One region of the Brucella sp. IR073 genome, then DNA from elsewhere that is predicted to be linked to it. Evidence: riboswitches for the same ligand, from Rfam matches in the RefSeq annotation. Region 1 holds a riboswitch; each other region holds the start of a gene.

Region 1 (6,289 bases):
CGGTTGTTCGCGAGAACGTCGTGACGCGCATTCATGAGCGTCCGCGGGTCGTGACCCGCAACCAGTACGTCCATCGCACAGAGGTACTGCCGGAGCGCCGCATCCACACTTCCAAGACGGTCCGTCTCAATGGCGGCACCGAATATCGCGGTGCCAAGCGCCTCTACAACGACACGGACTACGAGACCGACTACTAAGAGCCGCGCTTACCGGCGCTCTTACAAGACGGCGGGCTGCCATCGGGGCCCGCCGTTTTGTATGCGCATATCGGCCGCCGGATCGGATCGATATCCTGCGGTTCGCGCCCTGAAAGTTTTTCTGTCTGTCGAAGGGAAGGGAAGGGAAGAGGCCCGACCTGGATGATGGTTGCGGGTGGGGGTCGGGCCTCAGCGCCGATGGAACATCCGGCGTGCAATTTGTGCGATAAAAACAGGGTAAGTCGCAACCCTAATAAATGGGGAGGAATTTATGCTAATTAAGCTAAAATTGATGATATCGGTTAAGTCTTTCATTTTTAACGGAAAATCGAAGAATTTCTTCGCAAGAAGTTGTGGCGGACGAGAGCCTATTGGGAGAAATTTGGTGTTCGGATATTGGTGGGTATCGGTGGTCCCAGAGAATCTCGGCGAATCTCGGATTGATTCGGCGTCGGAACTGGAACTTTCGTGCTGCTCAGGAAGGGCAGCTCGTGGTTTGATGGAGCTGCGGGCCACCATTCGGCACCGTTGTTATAGCGGAAATGTCGAGGCATGGATTCCTGTGACAAGCACAGGAATGACGGGTGGAGATTTACTCGATTGATTAATACCGTTTGAGCCAAACGGAGCGATTGGGAGATTAGCGGCCAACTGCAAAGCAATCGTCATTCCTGTGCTTGTCACAGGAATCCATGCCTCTCCGGTGACGTTGCCGCAACGATGCAGATCACGGACCGGGCTGCACATATGAAATGCCAATTGATATCCCCCGCCTTGCTGGTGGGGAATTGCGCTCGCCTCGCCTCGCCTCAACTTCTTACGAGATATCGAGGCGGCCATGGAAGGCTGTCCTATGCAGGCAGCCATCCATTATATAGCGACAGGAAACCTTCTTTCCTGCTCCACCCGATTGCTCTCGCTATCGGCTGCGGCGAAAGCGAGGGCTTCTACGTCCCGATAGCCGAGATTGAACAGCCGCATGACCTCGCGGGCCAACCGGTCGGCCTTCCAGCTGTCGTCGGGGCCGTGATCCAGGATTGCGGCGGCCCTATGGTAGGCTGTCTGCATGATGCGCCAGTCTTCGCCGCTATATGCGGACCCAGGACCTGGATATTCACCCCTAATAGGCATGTGATTCTCCGTTTAGCTTTACCAGGCTACGAAATAAGCCCAAATGACGGGAGTGCCTAGGGCGGGAAGTGTGGGCTGGTCGGGTAACGGAGTCAAACCCTTTAAAATATCGTAAATAATTCAGTGTGTTAGAATTGTCATATGATTTCAATCGCTTGCGTCAGCGCTAATGTGCGAAGCGCTGGGCAGGCGGCGCCGGGTGATCTGTCACCCGGCTGCGCAAGCGAATTTTGTGCGACAAATCAGCGCTTGGCCGTTTCGAGCTCAGCTGAATCGCGCCGCAGATATTCCTGCGTGATGCCATCGGTATGATCGGCGAGCCATTCGGCCATGGCCTCTTCCTCACGGCAGATTTCTTCGCAGACCCGTGCGGTGGTCATGTCGCCCGCAGCTTTGGCCGCAGCAACCAGAATGCGATAGGAGGCGATTTCCATGTGCTCGAACGTATAGCTCGCCAGCGTGCCCTTTACGACTTCATCGCCGGCCACGACGCCACCCAGGCCCTGCATCATTGCCGTCAGCTTGCCGGCGGCGTCCTTGATGGTGGAGGTGGAGGAGCCGCGCTGCTCGATGCAGCGGGCGATCCGGTCGCGCTGGGATTTCGTCTCGGCCAGATGCTGCTCGATGCGAGCGCGCAACTGCGGGTAATTCTCCAAGCGGCTCGCCTGTGCGCTCAGCATCTGCTCCGCCTGTTCTTCCATGGCGTGCGCGTCACGCAGCCATTGGTTTACCCATTCGTCCATGTTCGACATGTCTCAAATCTCCTTTCCAATACACCCACCCGGTTAACCGCCGAGGGCGCGTATTGTTCCGGAGGATTATTGAGGGAAAGCGAGGCTGCGAAATGGCGGATTCTCCGCCTGAGATATAGACCAAAGTATAATTGGGTTTTAGGTTCGGCGGGCTGTGATTTTCCCCAGCGTGTCTGCTATCAAGAAAGCTTCTCTATTTATGCTTCGCTTCGCTTTGAGCGTTTCTCTATTGCAGAAAATTTAAACGAGCACGCCACGCAGTTCGTTCACAACGAGACAGATCACGACGAACAGGAAGGCGTAGCTCAGCCAGAGCAAAACATCCTTCAAGCCGCGATCGTTTGCGTTGTTCATGGGGTCCCCCTAAAAGTTGCGAGAGATAAATAGTACTATAGTTAAGGAGTCAATAGGTTTTCCGCTATCCAGCGTTGAGCGGCGATATTTGCAGTGGATACAGTGTCCAAATCTCATCGCCAAGCTTATTCCAGTTCTTTTGCATATCAGTGTAGGGCGCGATTGAGTCAAGGCAAGATATTTCGTCTTAAGTCTCTGTTTTATCCGCATGATCTTGTGTCAAAGCTTTTGCAACTTGCGGCATGGTGAGCCCGGTGCCGCGGCATTTTAGCGCTTGACGTTTGTAACGTTATTACATTACGAAAAGCCCGTTCGGCTTCGCTCGTCTTGACGAGGGCCTCACGGCCCCTTTAAGAATCGCGGGTGACGGTTCCCCGAAGGATGACTCTCAGGGGATTAATAGGGAACACGGTGCGGACGACCCAATCGGGACCAAGACCGTGGCTGCCCCCGCAACTGTAGGCGGATTGCCGAACGTCCTTGTGGCGTCTCCTCTAGGAGGCGCCATGCCACTGCCGGTCCGGTGACGGATGGCGGGAAGGCAGATGTGAGGCAGATATCCGCGAGCCAGGAGACCTGCCGTCAAATCAAATGTCCATTTTCGCGGGCGGGGTTGCCCGGAGAGGAAAACAATCATGCCAGACATCACTCACCGGTGCGTCCGGGGAGGGGCCTTCGTCATAACAGCCGCCCTTTGGCTGATGGCCGACGCCTCATCCGGCCTTGCCGCCGGGCGGACGAAATACCCGCTGACCCTGCAGAATTGCGGCGTCAGCATCACCTTCGGCAAGGCGCCGCAGCGGGCGGTCACCATCGGCCAGAACTCGACGGAGATCCTGCTTTCGCTCGGGCTTGCCGACAGAATCGCGGGCACATCCTGGTGGTTCGGTCCGGTTCTCAAGCAGTTCGAAAGCGAGAATGCGAAGATCAAGCGGCTTGCCGATGGCAGCCCCAGCTTCGAGACGGTCGTGGCCCAGGAGCCGGATCTCGTCGCGGTCCAGTTCGAATCCGATATCGCGCCGCAATCCGATGCCGGAGCGCGCGGGCAATACGCAGACCTTGGCATCCCCACCTACATCTCGCCCGCCGATTGCGTGAAGGACTATTCAGTCAGCAATAGCGGCGATGGGGTCCGCAAGGCGCCGTTCACGATGGAACTGGTCTATCAGGAGATTCAGGAACTTGCCGAGATATTCGACGTGCAGGAGCGCGGCGAGAGGCTCGTCGGCGAATTGAAAAAGCGCGAGGCGGGTGCGCTGGCTTCGGTTGCGGCGAGCAAAGTCGAGGGACTGCCGGTCGTATTCTGGTATTCCAGCAAGCAATTGAAGGACGATGCTTTCGTGGCGGGCAGAATGGGCGCGCCCGCCTATATATTGCGAGCATTTGGTGCGCGGAATGTAATCGACAGCGACGAAGACTGGCCGCTCGTCGGTTGGGAGACGATCGCCGGCAAGAACCCCGCCGTGATTGTGGTCGCAGAAATGGGGCGCCGCCGCCGCGCCGCCGATGATCCGGCGGAGAAGATCAAATTTCTGAAAACCGATCCCGTCACCAGCCAGCTGGAAGCGGTCAAGGCCCGGCGCTTCGTCGTGATGAACGCACAGTCGATGGACACCACGATCCGCACGATTGACGGAATTGAGGCGCTGGCGGACGGGCTCCGGCAATTCGGGCTGACAAACTGAGCGTCTGCTTCATCAAGATTTCATTTCAGGAAAACCATGCGAAACCTTATTTCCAATCAAGCCGCTTTTGCCGTTACGGCTATATTCGGCATCGTTGCGGGCCTTTGCACAGCGGAAGCCGCCGGGCAGACGCAATACCCGCTGACGCTGCAGAATTGCGGTACTTCGGTCACTTTCGACAAGCCGCCGCAGCGGGCGGTGGCCATCGGGCAGAACTCGACGGAAATCCTGCTTTCGCTCGGGCTGGCCGACAAGATCGTCGGCACAGCGGTCTGGGTCGGGCCGGTGCTGAAGCCTTTTGAAGCCGAGAACGCCAAGATCAAGCGGCTGGCCGACAACAGCCCGAGCTTCGAATCCGTCGTGGCGCAGGAGCCGGACCTTGTCGCCGCGCAGTTCGAGTGGGATGTCGGCCCGCAGGGAGCGGTCGGCACGCGCCGGCAATTCGCGGACCTCGGCATTCCCACCTATATCTCGCCCGCCGATTGCGTGGCCAAGGACAATTCCGGCGGCGGGGACGGGGTGCGCAAGCAGCCGTTCACGATGGACCTCGTCTATCAGGAGATCAGGGAATTAGCGGAAATCTTCGATGTGCAGGAGCGTGGCGAGACCTTGGTGGCGGAACTGAAGAAGCGCGAGGCGGATGCCATTGCCTCGGTCGCGGGCGAGAAGGCAGTGGGCGTGCCCGTCGTCTTCTGGTTCTCCAGCAAGGATGTGAAGGGCGATGCTTTTGTGGCGGGCAAGAACGGTGCGCCCGCCTATATGCTGCGGGCGCTTGGCGCGACAAACATCATCGACACCGATGAGGAATGGCCGCTGGTGAGCTGGGAGACCATCGCCGCGAAGAACCCGGCGGTGATCGTTATCGGCGAAATGACCCGCCGCCGCTATGCGGCTGATGACCCCAAGGTGAAGGTCGATTTCCTTGAAACCGATCCGGTCGTGAGCCAGCTCGAGGCGGTTAAAAGCAAGCATTTCGTGATGATGGATGCGCAGGCGATGAACCCGACCATCCGCACCATAGATGGCATCGAGGCGCTGGCAGCGGGGATCAAGACGTTCGGGTTGGTGAAGTGATACATTTTAAATGGAAACGGCAGCGGGACAGTACCCCCCTCTGTCCTGCCGGACATCTCCCCCTCATGGGGGGAGATTGGCTGACACGACGCTCCGCCCCCATTTTGCAGCGGCTGCGATTGGCACCGCGTATCCATGAAGGCGTAATCTCCCCCCTTGAGGGGGAGATGCCCGTCAGGGTAGAGGGGGGTGTGCCTCGCGCTTCTCTTAAAACCGAAACCACCCTCATTCTCTTCGCCCTCGTCTCCATTCTGGCACTGCTCCTCTCCATCGCCATGGCTGTCTCCGTCGGCGAAATGGCGATCCCGCTCACGACCACCTTCAAGGCCGTCGCCAACCGGCTCATCGGGGCGGATTTCGCGGTGAGCGGTATTCAGGCGGGTATCATCTGGGATTATCGGATGAGCCGGGCGCTGGTGGCGGCTTCGTGCGGGGCGGCGCTGGCGCTTTCGGGCGTCATCCTGCAGGCGCTGCTGCGCAATCCGCTGGCGGAGCCTTATGTGCTCGGCATTTCGGCGGGCGCATCGACAGGAGCGGTGGCGGTGATGATCCTGGGGCTCGGTTACGGGGTGCTGACGCTTTCGAGCGGGGCGTTCATCGGGGCGATCATTGCCTTTCTGCTGGTTTCGGTTCTGGCGGCAGGCTCCGGCGGGAGCCGTGAGCGGATCATCCTCGCCGGGGTGGCGGGGTCGCAGCTCTTCAATGCGCTGACCTCCTATATCGTCACCACGTCAGCCAATGCGGAGCAGGCGCGGGGCGTGATGTTCTGGCTGCTCGGCAGCCTTGGCGGCGTCCGCTGGCCGGATGTGTATCTCGCTGCGCCGGTGGCGCTTGGCGGCTTTGCCGTCTGCCTCTTTTATGCCCGCGCGCTCGACGCCTTCACGTTCGGCACCGATGCGGCGTCGACGCTGGGCGTGCCGGTTGCGCGGGTGCGGGTCGTGCTCATCGGTCTCACTTCGCTGATGACGGCGGCGATGGTCAGCATTGTCGGCTCCATCGGCTTTGTCGGGCTGGTCATTCCCCATGCCGCGCGGTTCATCGTCGGACCGGGGCATTTGCGGCTCATTCCGGCCTCGGCCATGGCGGGGGCGATCTT
Region 2 (6,289 bases), 350 kb from region 1:
GGGCATCTCCCCCTCAAGGGGGGAGATCGGCCTTCATCGATGACGGCCCTTTATTCTCCAACGTCGGCGATTGGCGAAAGCAGACCTCACAGCCAATCTCCCCCCTTGAGGGGGAGATGCCCGCCAGGGCAGAGGGGGGTATCACCGCGCCAACGTTTCCATATTAAAATCCTTACGCCGGCAGCACCACCGTAACCACCGCCCCGCCATGCTCTCCATTCTCCAGCCGGAGCGATCCACCATGCGCTGTGGCGATGGCGCGGACGACGGAGAGGCCGAGGCCGGTGCCGCCGGTGGCGCGGGAGCGGGAGGGGTCGCCGCGCCAGAACGGGTCGGCGGCGGCGAGGTCCATATCCGCGGGAAAGCCGGGGCCGTGGTCGGTGAGGCGGATGATAATGTGGCCGTCTGGAAGCGCGCCGGTCTCGACGCGCAGGCGCTTGCCTTTGGCGGCGTAGCGGCAGGCGTTTTGCACAAGCGCGAGGACCGCCTGGCGGATGCGCTCGGCATCGACCGGAGCAGGCGCGGGAGCGAGGCGGGTTTCGACGGCAAGGCCGCTTGCATCGAGCATGGATCTGGCCGAGTCGAGGACGATTTCAACCTCCTTGGCGATATCGCGCGATTGCCGGTCGATCACCAGCTTCTGCCCGATGGCCAGCGACAGGGTGCGCAGGTCTTCAATGAGCCGGGAGAGGCTTTCGACCTGGGTGAGCAGGCTTGACAGGGTTTTGGGTTCGGTCGGGAACACGCCGTCGAGCATTCCCTGTATTGAGCCGCGCAGGATCGTCACGGGCGTGCGCAATTCATGCGCCACCGCCATATTATTGAAGCGAAGGCGCTCTTCCATCGTTTCAAGGCTGACCGCCAGCGCATTGAAGCTTTCGACCAAGCTCGCTACCTCGCGCGTGTTGGCGTGCGATACGCCGACGCGGGCGGAAAAATCGCCGGATTTCAGGCTTTCCGCCGCATCGGCTAATTTCTGGAGCGGGTGGGCGATTCGCCGGGCAAGCCAGACGCCGATCAGGCTGCACAGGGTGGCCGACAGAAGGCTGCACACCAGCACCGACATCTGGAGCTCAAAATCGGTGGGCTTGTCGAAATCGACGGCTCCATCGACGGATGAGAGATAGCGGAGCAATTCCTGGAGCGCCGCGGCATCGGGTACCTCGCCATTGTTTACAGCGCGGTAGGTCTCCGCCATTTGCGGCGGCGGCAGGCTGTCGACGATCGCATCTTCCAGATGGTTGGCGTACCAGTTCACGCCCAGATAGGTGAGGCTGACGCTCAAGAGCAGCATGGCCGCGATGACGAGGGCCGTGGTTTTCGCCAGGGGCAGAGCGCGCGTTTTCATTTGGGCTCCGAGAAGCGGTAGCCGATGCCGCGCACGGCAGGGAACAGCCCCTTCTGCCCCAGCTCTTCCAGCTTGCGGCGCAGGTTGGAGATGTGGGTATCGACCGTGCGGGCCAGCGCGTCGCTCTCCGGCAGGCAGGCGTCGAGAATGTCGGCCCGGTCGAAGGCGTGGGTGGGGCGGCGGATCATATAGGCGAGAATGCGGAATTCACTCAGCGTCAGCGGGATGGACCGGCGCGTGTCGCCCTGCCGGACGAACGCCGCGTGAGCGTGAAAATCCACCTCGATATCGCCGAAGCGGCGAACGCTCTCCTCAGCGCCACCCCGGGCGCGGCGCAGCACGGCCTTGACCCGCGCGACGACCTCCTGCGGGTTGAAGGGCTTCACCACATAATCATCCGCGCCCAGCCTAAGGCCGCTTAGGCGATCGATGTCTTCGGCCAGCGCCGTCACCATGATGACAGGCGTGTTGCCGGTCTGGCGCAACCTGGCGAGCACCCCGAAGCCATCGAGCCTGGGGATGCGGACATCGAGCAGCACCAGATCGGGCGCGAGCAGCGCATGGTGCTGCAACGCCGTTTCGCCATCGGCGGCCCGCACTGTGCGATAGCCCTCCCGCACCAGATATGCGTCCAATATCCGGGCGATCTCCGGCTCATCCTCGACGATCAGAACGAGACTGTTGTCCACGCGATGTAGCTCCGTTCGCTGCGTCCCGTTTGATAGCGCTTATCGTGAGTGGTGAATAGTGAATGGAACCAATCGCCGACCCTTCACCGTTCCCCATTGACGATCTACCGACCAGCCCTTGGCCGTTTCTTGACAAAACGAGCCCAGACCGCAGCCGAGCCAATCTTTTGAGGTGTTCGATATGCGGGAAACGACGTTCAGACTATATGACAGGCAGCATTGGAATGAGACCGCGCCCGCCACGGCATGGCTGGGGTTGACCATTCTTGTCGTCAGCTTCGTGTTCATTCTCTTTCCCGGCCTCGATCTGGCGGCTACGCGCCTCATCGCGGATGGCGCGCTGTTTCCGCTGGCCGATAGTCCGCTTTTGCAGGCTTTGCGGGATTTCAACCGCGCGGTGATCTGGTGGCTGCTGCCGCTGATGAGCTTGGCTGTCCTGGCCTATGCGCTCTTGCCGCGCCGGGTGGCGTTTCTCGCCCCGCACAAGGCGCTCTTTGTCATCTCCAGTTTCGCGGTGGGGCCGGGATTGCTGGTGCAGGCGGCGAAGAGTTTGATCGGGCGGCCCCGGCCCACTGGCATCGTCGAATTCGGGGGCACGGCCGCGTTTTCCCCGGTTTGGCAATTTGCCGGCTTCTGCAGCCGCAATTGCTCGTTTCCATCGGGCGAGGCGGCGCTGGCGGCGGCGGCTTTGTCGGTGCTGGTGTTCGTGCCCGTCGCTCTGCGCCGCAGCGTTGGGATAGCGTTCACACCCTTTTTACTTGTTGTTGCGCTCAACCGGGTGTTGTTCGGAGCCCATTTCCTGTCGGACGTGCTGATTGCATGGTTCGGCACGCTTTGGGCGATGGCCTGGCTGTGGAGCCGCATCGCAGCTGGCGCCGGCAGGATCGATGGCGTTATCCGCCGGGCCGGGCTCCCGATTCGCCGCGCAATATTCGGCCTATGGGCCGACTGAGAGGCGCTCCAATTTTCCTTTCTGAATGGTGACACATGTCGATGCATAGGCAAGGGCGCGCCGGCCATTGGCAGCATGCGCCGCTCATCAATCCGATCCTGCGTCAGGCGGCGGGCCTCGGCCTGCGGCTGCGGGTGAGAAAAGCAGCGGCCTTCTGGCTGCGTTCGTTGATCTCTCCCGCGCTGACGCTGCGCTGGTTCCGGTTTCTCGCTGTTTTCACCGAACACAAGACGCGGATGCCGCCGCATGACGATATCCTGCGCAAATCGCTCTCGACCTTTCTGGTCTATCGGATGCCGCGGCGCGAAAAGCTCGACCTGCTGATGCAGCATTTCGAAATCGCCGGCGAAATCCTGCGGCCGAAAGTGTTGAAAACGCTTTGGCAGGGCGGCACCGTCCATGCGGGAAACGTGGCCGGGCGCGACCATACCTACCGGCTGGAGCTTTCACTCGCCGAGAATTGCGGCTGCCGTCATGAAGGCGCATTCTCGCTCTGCCTGAAGCGGTCCGATGACATGGCGCTCTGCATGGCCAGCTTCATCTTCACCCCGGCAGGCGGCGGCTCCTACAGCATCGTCATTGGCGGCATGCAGGGCCCTCGCGGTGAGGAGGCGAAGCGGGCGGTGATCTCGGCCACGCGCGATCTGGGCGGCCTCCGGCCCAAGGATGCAGTACTGCTCGGGCTCAGAGGCATGATGACGCGCAGCGCCGTTTCCTATCTCATGGCGGTATCCAATGCCCGCCACGCCATCAACCAGCGCGCGGAGAAGCGGCGCTGCCGAATGCGCACCGATCTCGACGGCTATTGGCTTGAGCGCGGCGGGGTGCATTTTCAGCCCTTCGGCTTTCGCATTCCATTCGAGCGCGCTGCGGAAGGGGGCACGGAAAGCCGGCGCGATGCCAGCAAAGCGGCCTGCATAAAGGCGGGCGCAAGCGTGCTGCGTCATTGACGGCACCAGCCATAAAACATAGTGTGCAGCCATTGCGTTCGGTTCCTGAGGGCGGAAGCCCTAGGGATCAAAAGGGAATGCGACGGACGGACCCATGCCGGGCGTCCATATCGCAGCCGACCCCGCGACTGTAGAGCGGATAGGATCGATGCCACGCGCCGGGATAGCCCCGGCGAGCCACTGGGAAACCGGGAAGGCGGCGCCGATCTTCTGACCCGCGAGCCAGGAGACCTGCCGGGCGCATGAGGGCAATAGTGCCCGCTACCTCAGGGGAGTTTTCCCCCGCTGCCTGCACGGAGGTTGTCATGGCTGCACGTACTGAAGTTTCCCAATCGCTTTCCCTGCCGCTGGCGACGCGGCTCGCGACCGCTGGGGTCTCGCTCTTTCTCGGCGCTTTCCTGATCTATGGCGTCGGGCTCGCCCAGTCCGACACGCTGCACGATTCGGCGCATGACACGCGCCATTCGTATGGGTTTCCTTGCCATTGACGTAAGAATTTGAACAGGAACGGACACGCCGGTTCCGAACACCCCCCTCTGTCCTGCCGGACATCTCCCCCTCAAGGGGGGAGATTACGCCTTCATCGACGTTTACGCCAATCGCAAACGTTCATAATCAGAGGCCGAGGGGCATGCCAGCCAATCTCCCCCCTTGAGGGGGAGATGCCCGGCAGGGCAGAGGGGGGTGTCTCCAACCGCATCGCGATGCAAGGTTCCGCTCCGTTCACAGGGGGAGACAGACCAAATGTACATCCGTTATCTCTTAGCCACGCTCATCGCCGGCCTTTTTGCCGGGCTTCTCGTCACGCCTGCGATGTATCTGCGCACCGTTCCGCTTATCCTGCAGGCGGAAACCTATGAAGACGCCGCTGGCGGGCACAGCCACGAACCGGAGGCGGCGCCGCACACCCATGCTGCCGGCGAAGCGCATGAGCATGAGGAGGCTGGCGCTGAACTACCGTTCGGCCGTCTCGGCAATACCATTCTCGCCAATCTCGTGGCAGGCGCGGGTTTCGCGCTGGCGCTCGGCGGCGTGGCCCTGCTGCTGGGACGGCGGATCACGGCGAAGAACGGCATCTATTGGGGCCTTGCGGGCTTCTTCGTCTTCGCCTTAGCGCCGTCGCTCGGCCTCGCGCCGGAACTGCCGGCCATGCCCGCCGCCGATCTGAGTGAGCGGCAGCTCTGGTGGGGGGGCACCGTGCTGTTCTCCGCCATCGGCCTCGCTCTCGTCGCGCTGATGCACGAAGCCTGGGCGAAGGTGACCGGCCTCGCGCTGATCGCTTTGCCGCATCTCTATGGTCCGCCACGGCCCGATGATATCTCCTCGCCGGTTCCCGCCGTGCTCGCCTCGGAATATGCAGTGGCATCGCTTGCGACCAATCTGTTCATGTGGGCGGTGCTGGGACTGGCGCTCGGCTGGCTGCTGCAGCGCTATGCCGGTGGGGAGCTGGAGGGGTAGGATTTGATGGAGGCGTCGTTCACCCCCCTCTGTCCTGCCGGACATCTCCCCCTCAAGGGGGGAGATCGGCTGACGCGACGCTCCGCCACCTTTCTGCAACGTTGGCGATTGGTGCCGAACGTCGATGAAGGCGTAATCTCCCCCCTTGAGGGGGAGATGCCCGGCAGGGCAGAGGGGGGTGTCTTGGAGCCGCCGATTCCCGCCGAAAGTGAAGGGCTTTAATCAATGCCCGGAACCACCATTCTCATCCTCGGCGGCGCGCGCTCAGGCAAATCCGCATTTGCCGAGCGGCTTGTTGAAGCATCCGGCCTCGACGCGGTCTATATCGCGACGGGGCAGGCCTATGATGACGAGATGCGAGAGCGGATCGCGGCGCATAGAGAGCGTCGCGGCTCTATTTGGACTACGGCGGAAGAGCCGCTTGACCTCATTGGCGCGCTTCAAGCCCATGCGGGCAAGGGGCGGGTGGTGCTGGTGGATTGCCTGACGCTGTGGCTCACCAATCTCATGATGGCCGAACGGGACATTGCGGCGGAAACCGCGCGGCTCGCGGCGGCTATGACCGAACTCAAGGGTACGGTGCTGTTCGTTTCCAACGAGGTGGGGCTTGGCATCGTGCCTGATAACGCAATGGCGCGGGCGTTTCGCGACCATGCCGGGCGGCTCAATCAAGCCGTCGCTGCTCAAGCGGACGAAGTTTATTTCATAGCGGCGGGATTGCCGCTCAAGATGAAGGGATGATCCCATGCAGGGACAAAAGATACCGGCTACCGTCATCACCGGCTTTCTCGGCTCGGGCAAGACGACGATGATCCGCAATCTGCTCGAGAATGCCAATGGCAAGCGCATCGCGCTTATCATCAATGAATTCGGCGATCTCGGCGTCGATGGC
Region 3 (6,289 bases), on a different contig from region 1:
CCGCGACCGCGATGTGGTGATCGTCGGCGGCGGCGATTCGGCGCTCGATTGGACGCTGAACCTCGAGCCGGTGGCGAAGTCCGTGACGCTCGTCCACCGCCGCCCCGAATTCCGCGCCGCGCCCGACAGCGTCAACAAGATGTGGGCGCTGGAGAAGGAAGGCCGTGTGAAGTTCCGCATGGGGCAGCTTGCCAGCCTCAACGGAGCGGATGGCGAGTTGTCGCAAGTGGTGATCAAGGGCGCGGAAGGCGGGGAAGTGCTGGAGGCCGACCGGCTGCTGCCCTTCTTCGGTCTGACGATGAAGCTCGGCCCCATAGCCGATTGGGGACTGAACCTCGACCAGAACCTGATCGCCGTCGATACGGAGAAATTCGAGACATCAGAGCCAGGCATCTTCGCCATCGGCGACATCAACACCTATCCCGGCAAGCTGAAGCTCATCCTTTCGGGCTTCCACGAGGCAGCCTTGATGGCGCAGGCGGCAAAGCGTATTGTCGCGCCCGGCGAGCGGATCGTCTTCCAGTACACGACCTCGTCCACCTCTCTGCAGAAAAAGTTGAAAGCAGCATAGTGAGTTCCGATACGCTTCTCATCCACGTCACCGACCAGAACGGCGAGCGCCACACGCTGGAGGCGCTCGAAGGCTTCCGCGTGATGGAGATCATCCGCGACTGGGGGCTCGACATCAAGGCCGAGTGCGGCGGCGCTTGCGCCTGCGGCACCTGCCATGTCTATGTGGATGAGGCGTGGGCGCACAAGCTCTATGCGCCGCTGGACGAGGAGCAGGACCAGCTCGACCAGACGTTCCATGTCGAGGACAATTCCCGTCTTTCCTGCCAGCTTATCATGACGCCGGAATTGAACGGCCTCGAAGTGACACTGGCGCCGGGTACGGAAAAGGGGCGGGAGGCGGCTTAGGGGAACAAGGAATAGGGGAGGAGGCTGCCGCTTGCTCCCCAAAACATATTCCCCTATCTCCCCTATTCCCGACTCCCCCTCGAAAGGAACTCCGTCATGATCCGGCACATCGTTTTTTTCAGCGCCAAGGAAGGGCAGGATATCCAGGAGATCCGCGCCGGGCTGGAGCGGCTGGGGACGATTCCCCATTCCGATCTGTTCGAGGTTCTGGAGAACACTAAGGTCGATCCGCTCTGTGACAAGATCGATCTCGTCGTCTATGCGGAATTCGCCGACGAAGCGGCGCTTGCAGCCTATAAGGCTCACCCCACCTACGCCGAAACCACCAGACATGTCCGCCCGATGCGCGAGCTGCGTTTTTCGGCGGATGTGGTGTCGAAGGTAAGGTAAATCACCCGCGCCGGGGCTTCACCGCCAGCGGCAGATTGCCGAAAAGATCCGGCTCGCTGCTGGTCCGCGCGCCCTCAATGGCGAGGATGCGCAGTTTCGTCTCGACCCCGCCATTGGCTGAAAACCCGCCCGTCTTGCCATTCGCGCCGAGCACGCGATGGCAGGGGACGATGATGGGATAGGGGTTCTTGCCGAGCGCCTGCCCCACCGCCTGTGACAGGCTGATATCGCCGATTTGCCTTGCAATCGCTCCATAGCTCACGGTTTCGCCGGGCAGTATGCGCAGCGCGATTTCATAGACCTGCCGGTGCAGCGGCGGCAGGTTTTCCATGTCGAGCGGCGCGTTCGACAAATCTGCTTTCTCGCCTTCGAGGAGCGCCTTGATGCGGCCGATCACGTCCAGCACCAAGGCGGGCGCTTCGCTCTCCCGCGCCGCCGGAAGCCGCTTCTGCAGCCGTGCCAGCGTTGCCGCTGCATTCGCTTCCGGCAGTTGCAGCGCGACGATTCCTCGCTCGCCCCATGCGATGCCGCAAGGGCCGATCGCGGTGTCGAAAATGGTCAGTCCCAGCGATTCCATCCGATAGATCCTATCAGAAATCCCCATTTGATGCTGTTGGACGTGAGCGGTAATAATGTTATGCGTAAAGCAAATGCGGGCATCCGAGGAACGCAAATGGACGATTATGAAAGATACGCCACTGGGCTGCTGATTGTATTCGGCGCGCTCATCATCGGCGGTTTAATGGCGGTCAACATTACCGTTGGGGACAAGCCCGGCTTCCTCTTCGCCTTGGGCGCAGCCATCGTTGCGTGGGGCTCGGCTTTCGCGGTGCTGTTCGACCGCCCGCGCATCTACGGCCTGATGATCGCCGCTGCGGTCGCGCTCGTCGCCGCTTCCATCGCCGCCTATGTCATGTAAGAAATCGTCTTATAACCCCTCCGCGTGTTGACACGGGACCATCAGGCGGTCCTTATGAATCATCGAGGTCCTTTGAGTCGGGTAAAATCCGCTTGAGGGCTAAGAGGGAAGCCGGTGCGTATTCCCCAAGAATACAAGGCCGGCGCTGCCCCCGCAACTGTATGCGGCGAGCTGCTGTCATTGAATGCCACTGGTCTTGAGACCGGGAAGGCCGACAGTCGCAATGACCCGCGAGCCAGGAGACCTGCCTCGATGCGAGGGATGTGAGAGCATCCCGTGAATAGGTCAACGGGCGGGGTGTCCCGGTGCATCGCTTGGCAATGGATGGCGCAAGGCCACCTGTTTCCGTTCGTGCGCGCTCGAATATCCCCGTCACCATCACCGGGGATTTTGATGCCGATTGCCGAACCTGCCGCCGAGACCATCGCCAGACGCCGCGCCGCCTCGCAATGCTCGCCTGAGGAAATCTTTATCGCCTGGCTTTTGTGGTTGCCCAAGGAAGCCGACATGGCTGCCGCCGCCGCCGAGGAAATCCGCAGGCTTGATCGCTATCAAGGCCCGTTGACCGGCCCGCTTCGCTTGCGTGAGATGTTCGTCACGCTGGTCGCCTCGCTGGAAGGTGCACTTCATTGACATAAACATATCTTTATGTCATTAAATCTGCTCGCCCATCCCCTTTGGCTGGCAGAGCAGGTATTTGTTTCATGAGTTCCATTGACGATCTCTTCGGGGCAGAAGCCCCGAGGCGGGACGGTTCCGAGGTTCTGGCTGCGCTCACCAGGGCCGCGCGGGAACGGATTCTAATCCTCGATGGCGCGATGGGAACGCAGATCCAGGGGCTAGGCTTCCACGAGGAGCATTTTCGCGGCGAGCGCTTTGCCGCCTGCGATTGCCAGCTTCAGGGCAACAACGATCTTTTAACGCTCACCCAACCCAAGGCGATTGAGGAAATCCATTACGCCTATGCCATGGCGGGCGCGGATATCATCGAAACCAACACCTTTTCCTCCACCTCCATCGCGCAGGCCGATTACGGCATGGAGGCCATGGTCTATGAATTGAACCGGGATGGCGCGCGGCTTGCCCGCCGTGCGGCGCTGCGCGCCGAGAAGACGGATGGACGCCGCCGCTTCGTCGCCGGGGCGCTGGGGCCGACCAACCGCACCGCTTCCATCTCGCCCGATGTCAACAATCCGGGCTATCGCGCCGTCACATTCGATGACCTCAAGATCGCCTATGCCGAGCAAATCCGAGGTCTCATCGACGGCGGGGCCGATATCATCCTGATCGAGACGATCTTCGACACGCTCAACGCCAAGGCGGCGGTTTTCGCGACGGAAGAAGTCTTTGCTGAAAAGAGCGTCCGCCTGCCGGTCATGATCTCGGGTACGATCACCGATCTCTCCGGCCGCACGCTTTCCGGCCAGACGCCAACGGCCTTCTGGTATTCGCTGCGCCATGCCCGGCCTTTCACCATCGGGCTCAATTGCGCGCTGGGGGCCAATGCCATGCGCGCCCATCTGGCGGAGATATCCGGCGTCGCCGATACCTTTGTCTGTGCTTATCCGAATGCCGGCCTCCCCAATGAATTCGGCCAGTATGACGAAAGTCCGGAGGCGATGGCGGCGCAGATCGAGACCTTCGCCCGCGAGGGGCTGGTCAATGTCGTGGGTGGCTGCTGCGGCTCGACGCCGGACCATATCCGCGCCATCGCCGAAGCCGTCTCCCGTCATAGGCCACGGGAAATTCCGGAAGCCGAGCCTCTGATGCGGCTTTCCGGGCTGGAGCCTTTCACGCTCACCAAGGACATCCCCTTCGTCAATGTCGGCGAGCGTACCAATGTCACCGGTTCGGCGAAGTTCCGCAAACTGATCACGGCGGGCGATTATGCCAGCGCCCTCGATGTCGCCCGCGACCAGGTGGAGAACGGCGCGCAGATCATCGACGTCAATATGGATGAGGGGCTGATCGATTCGCAAAAGGCGATGACCGAGTTCCTCAATCTCATCGCTGCCGAGCCGGACATCGCCCGCGTGCCCGTCATGATCGATTCCTCCAAATGGGAGGTGATCGAGGCAGGGCTGAAATGCGTACAGGGCAAGCCGGTGGTCAATTCCATCTCGATGAAGGAGGGCGAGGAAGCCTTCCTGCATCATGCGAAGCTCTGCCGGGCCTATGGCGCCGCCGTCGTCATCATGGCCTTCGATGAGCAGGGGCAGGCGGATACGGAAGCGCGCAAGGTGGAAATCTGCACCCGCGCCTATAAGTTGCTGACGGAAAAGGTGGGCTTCCCGTCCGAGGATATCATCTTCGACCCGAACATCTTTGCCGTCGCCACCGGCATCGAGGAGCACAACAATTACGGCGTCGATTTCATCGAAGCCACGCGGGAAATCATCCGCACCTTGCCGCACGTCCATGTCTCGGGCGGCGTGTCGAACCTCTCCTTCTCCTTCCGCGGCAATGAGCCGGTGCGCGAGGCGATGCATGCCGTGTTTCTCTACCACGCCATTCAGGCGGGGATGGATATGGGCATCGTCAATGCCGGTCAGCTGGCGGTCTACGAATCGATCGAGCCGGAATTGCGCGAGGCCTGCGAGGACGTGGTGCTCAACCGCCGTCCCGACGCGACCGAGCGCCTGCTGGAGCTTGCCGAGCGCTTTAAGGGGGCGGCGGGCAAGGAGGCGAAGGAGCGCGATCTTTCCTGGCGCGAATGGCCGGTCGAGAAGCGGTTGGAGCATGCGCTCGTCAACGGCATCACCGAATATATCGAGGCGGATACCGAGGAGGCACGGCTTGCCGCCGAGCGGCCGCTGCATGTCATCGAAGGTCCTTTGATGGCGGGGATGAATGTGGTGGGCGATCTCTTCGGCTCCGGCAAAATGTTCCTACCGCAGGTGGTCAAATCCGCCCGCGTGATGAAGCAGGCGGTGGCGGTGCTCTTGCCTTACATGGAAGAGGAAAAGCGCCTCAATGGCGGCAGCGGCGAGCGCCAGAGCGCCGGCAAGGTGCTGATGGCGACCGTCAAGGGCGATGTGCACGATATCGGCAAGAACATTGTCGGCGTCGTGCTCGCCTGCAACAATTATGAGATCATCGATCTCGGCGTCATGGTCCCGGCGCAGAAGATTCTGGAAACGGCGCGCGCGGAGAAGGTCGATATCATCGGTCTCTCCGGCCTCATTACACCGTCGCTCGACGAGATGGCCCATGTCGCCTCCGAGATGGAGCGCGAAGGCTTCGACATTCCCCTCTTGATCGGCGGCGCCACCACCAGCCGGGTGCATACCGCGGTGAAAATCCACCCGCGCTACGAACGCGGCCAGGCGGTCTATGTGGTCGATGCGAGCCGCGCCGTCGGCGTCGTCTCAAGTCTCCTGTCGAAGGGAAGACAAGCCTATATCGAGGGCGTGCGCGCCGAATATGCCAAGGTCGCCGCTGCTCATGCCCGCAACGAGGCGGAGAAGCAGCGCCTGCCGCTCGCCCGCGCCCGCGCCAATGCGTTGCTGATCGACTGGGATGTCTATACACCACCCAAACCAAGCTTCCTCGGCACCCGCACATTCGAAGACTGGGATCTGGAGGAACTCTCCCGCTATATCGACTGGACGCCCTTCTTCCAGACATGGGAACTGAAGGGCCGCTTCCCCGCCATTCTCGAAGACGAAAAACAGGGCGAAGCCGCGCGCCAGCTTTATGCCGATGCGCAGGCAATGCTGAAGAAGATCATCGAGGAGAAGTGGTTCCGGCCGCGCGCCGTCATCGGCTTCTGGCCGGCCAACAGCGTCGGCGACGATGTCAGGCTTTTCACCGGCGAGGACCGTGAAAAAGAACTCGCCACCTTCTTCACGCTTCGCCAGCAACTCTCGCGACGTGGCGACAAGCCGAACATCGCGCTCTCTGATTTCGTTGCGCCGCTCGGGAGCAAGCCGGACTATCTCGGCGGCTTCGTGGTGACGGCGGGCATCGAGGAAGTGGCCATTGCCGAGCGCTTCGAGCGCGCCAATGACGATTATTCCTCGATCCTCGTCAAGGCGCTGGCCGACCGCTTCGCCGAAGCCT

The links. Region 1 has a riboswitch for cobalamin ahead of ACOWVG_RS12255 (ABC transporter substrate-binding protein). Riboswitches for the same ligand answer to the same signal wherever they lie in the genome.
Positions count from the first base shown of each region.
Region 2: linked by a shared signal. The riboswitch ahead of ACOWVG_RS13940 (CbtB domain-containing protein) and the one ahead of ACOWVG_RS12255 (ABC transporter substrate-binding protein) in region 1 are both predicted to bind cobalamin.
Region 3: linked by a shared signal. The riboswitch ahead of ACOWVG_RS04035 (hypothetical protein) and the one ahead of ACOWVG_RS12255 (ABC transporter substrate-binding protein) in region 1 are both predicted to bind cobalamin.

Region 1 is NZ_JBAKHD010000005.1:69,522-75,810, forward strand. Features, by position in the region: gene ACOWVG_RS12240 (hypothetical protein) at 1-197, shown strand, start outside; gene ACOWVG_RS12245 (hypothetical protein) at 1,068-1,265, opposite strand; gene ACOWVG_RS12250 (ferritin-like domain-containing protein) at 1,571-2,080, opposite strand; cobalamin riboswitch at 2,785-3,033, shown strand; gene ACOWVG_RS12255 (ABC transporter substrate-binding protein) at 3,070-4,119, shown strand; gene ACOWVG_RS12260 (ABC transporter substrate-binding protein) at 4,156-5,193, shown strand; gene ACOWVG_RS12265 (FecCD family ABC transporter permease) at 5,361-6,289, shown strand, end outside.
Region 2 is NZ_JBAKHD010000005.1:415,676-421,964, forward strand. Features, by position in the region: gene ACOWVG_RS13920 (ATP-binding protein) at 173-1,348, opposite strand; gene ACOWVG_RS13925 (response regulator) at 1,345-2,037, opposite strand; gene ACOWVG_RS13930 (phosphatase PAP2 family protein) at 2,219-2,989, shown strand; gene ACOWVG_RS13935 (DUF535 family protein) at 3,025-3,939, shown strand; cobalamin riboswitch at 3,962-4,193, shown strand; gene ACOWVG_RS13940 (CbtB domain-containing protein) at 4,245-4,427, shown strand; gene ACOWVG_RS13945 (CbtA family protein) at 4,684-5,397, shown strand; gene cobU (bifunctional adenosylcobinamide kinase/adenosylcobinamide-phosphate guanylyltransferase) at 5,623-6,138, shown strand; gene cobW (cobalamin biosynthesis protein CobW) at 6,143-6,289, shown strand, end outside.
Region 3 is NZ_JBAKHD010000002.1:45,949-52,237, reverse strand. Features, by position in the region: gene ACOWVG_RS04060 (NAD(P)/FAD-dependent oxidoreductase) at 1-571, shown strand, start outside; gene ACOWVG_RS04055 (2Fe-2S iron-sulfur cluster-binding protein) at 571-918, shown strand; gene ACOWVG_RS04050 (Dabb family protein) at 1,015-1,308, shown strand; gene ACOWVG_RS04045 (methylated-DNA--[protein]-cysteine S-methyltransferase) at 1,310-1,885, opposite strand; gene ACOWVG_RS04040 (hypothetical protein) at 1,982-2,227, shown strand; cobalamin riboswitch at 2,276-2,494, shown strand; gene ACOWVG_RS04035 (hypothetical protein) at 2,621-2,860, shown strand; gene metH (methionine synthase) at 2,932-6,289, shown strand, end outside.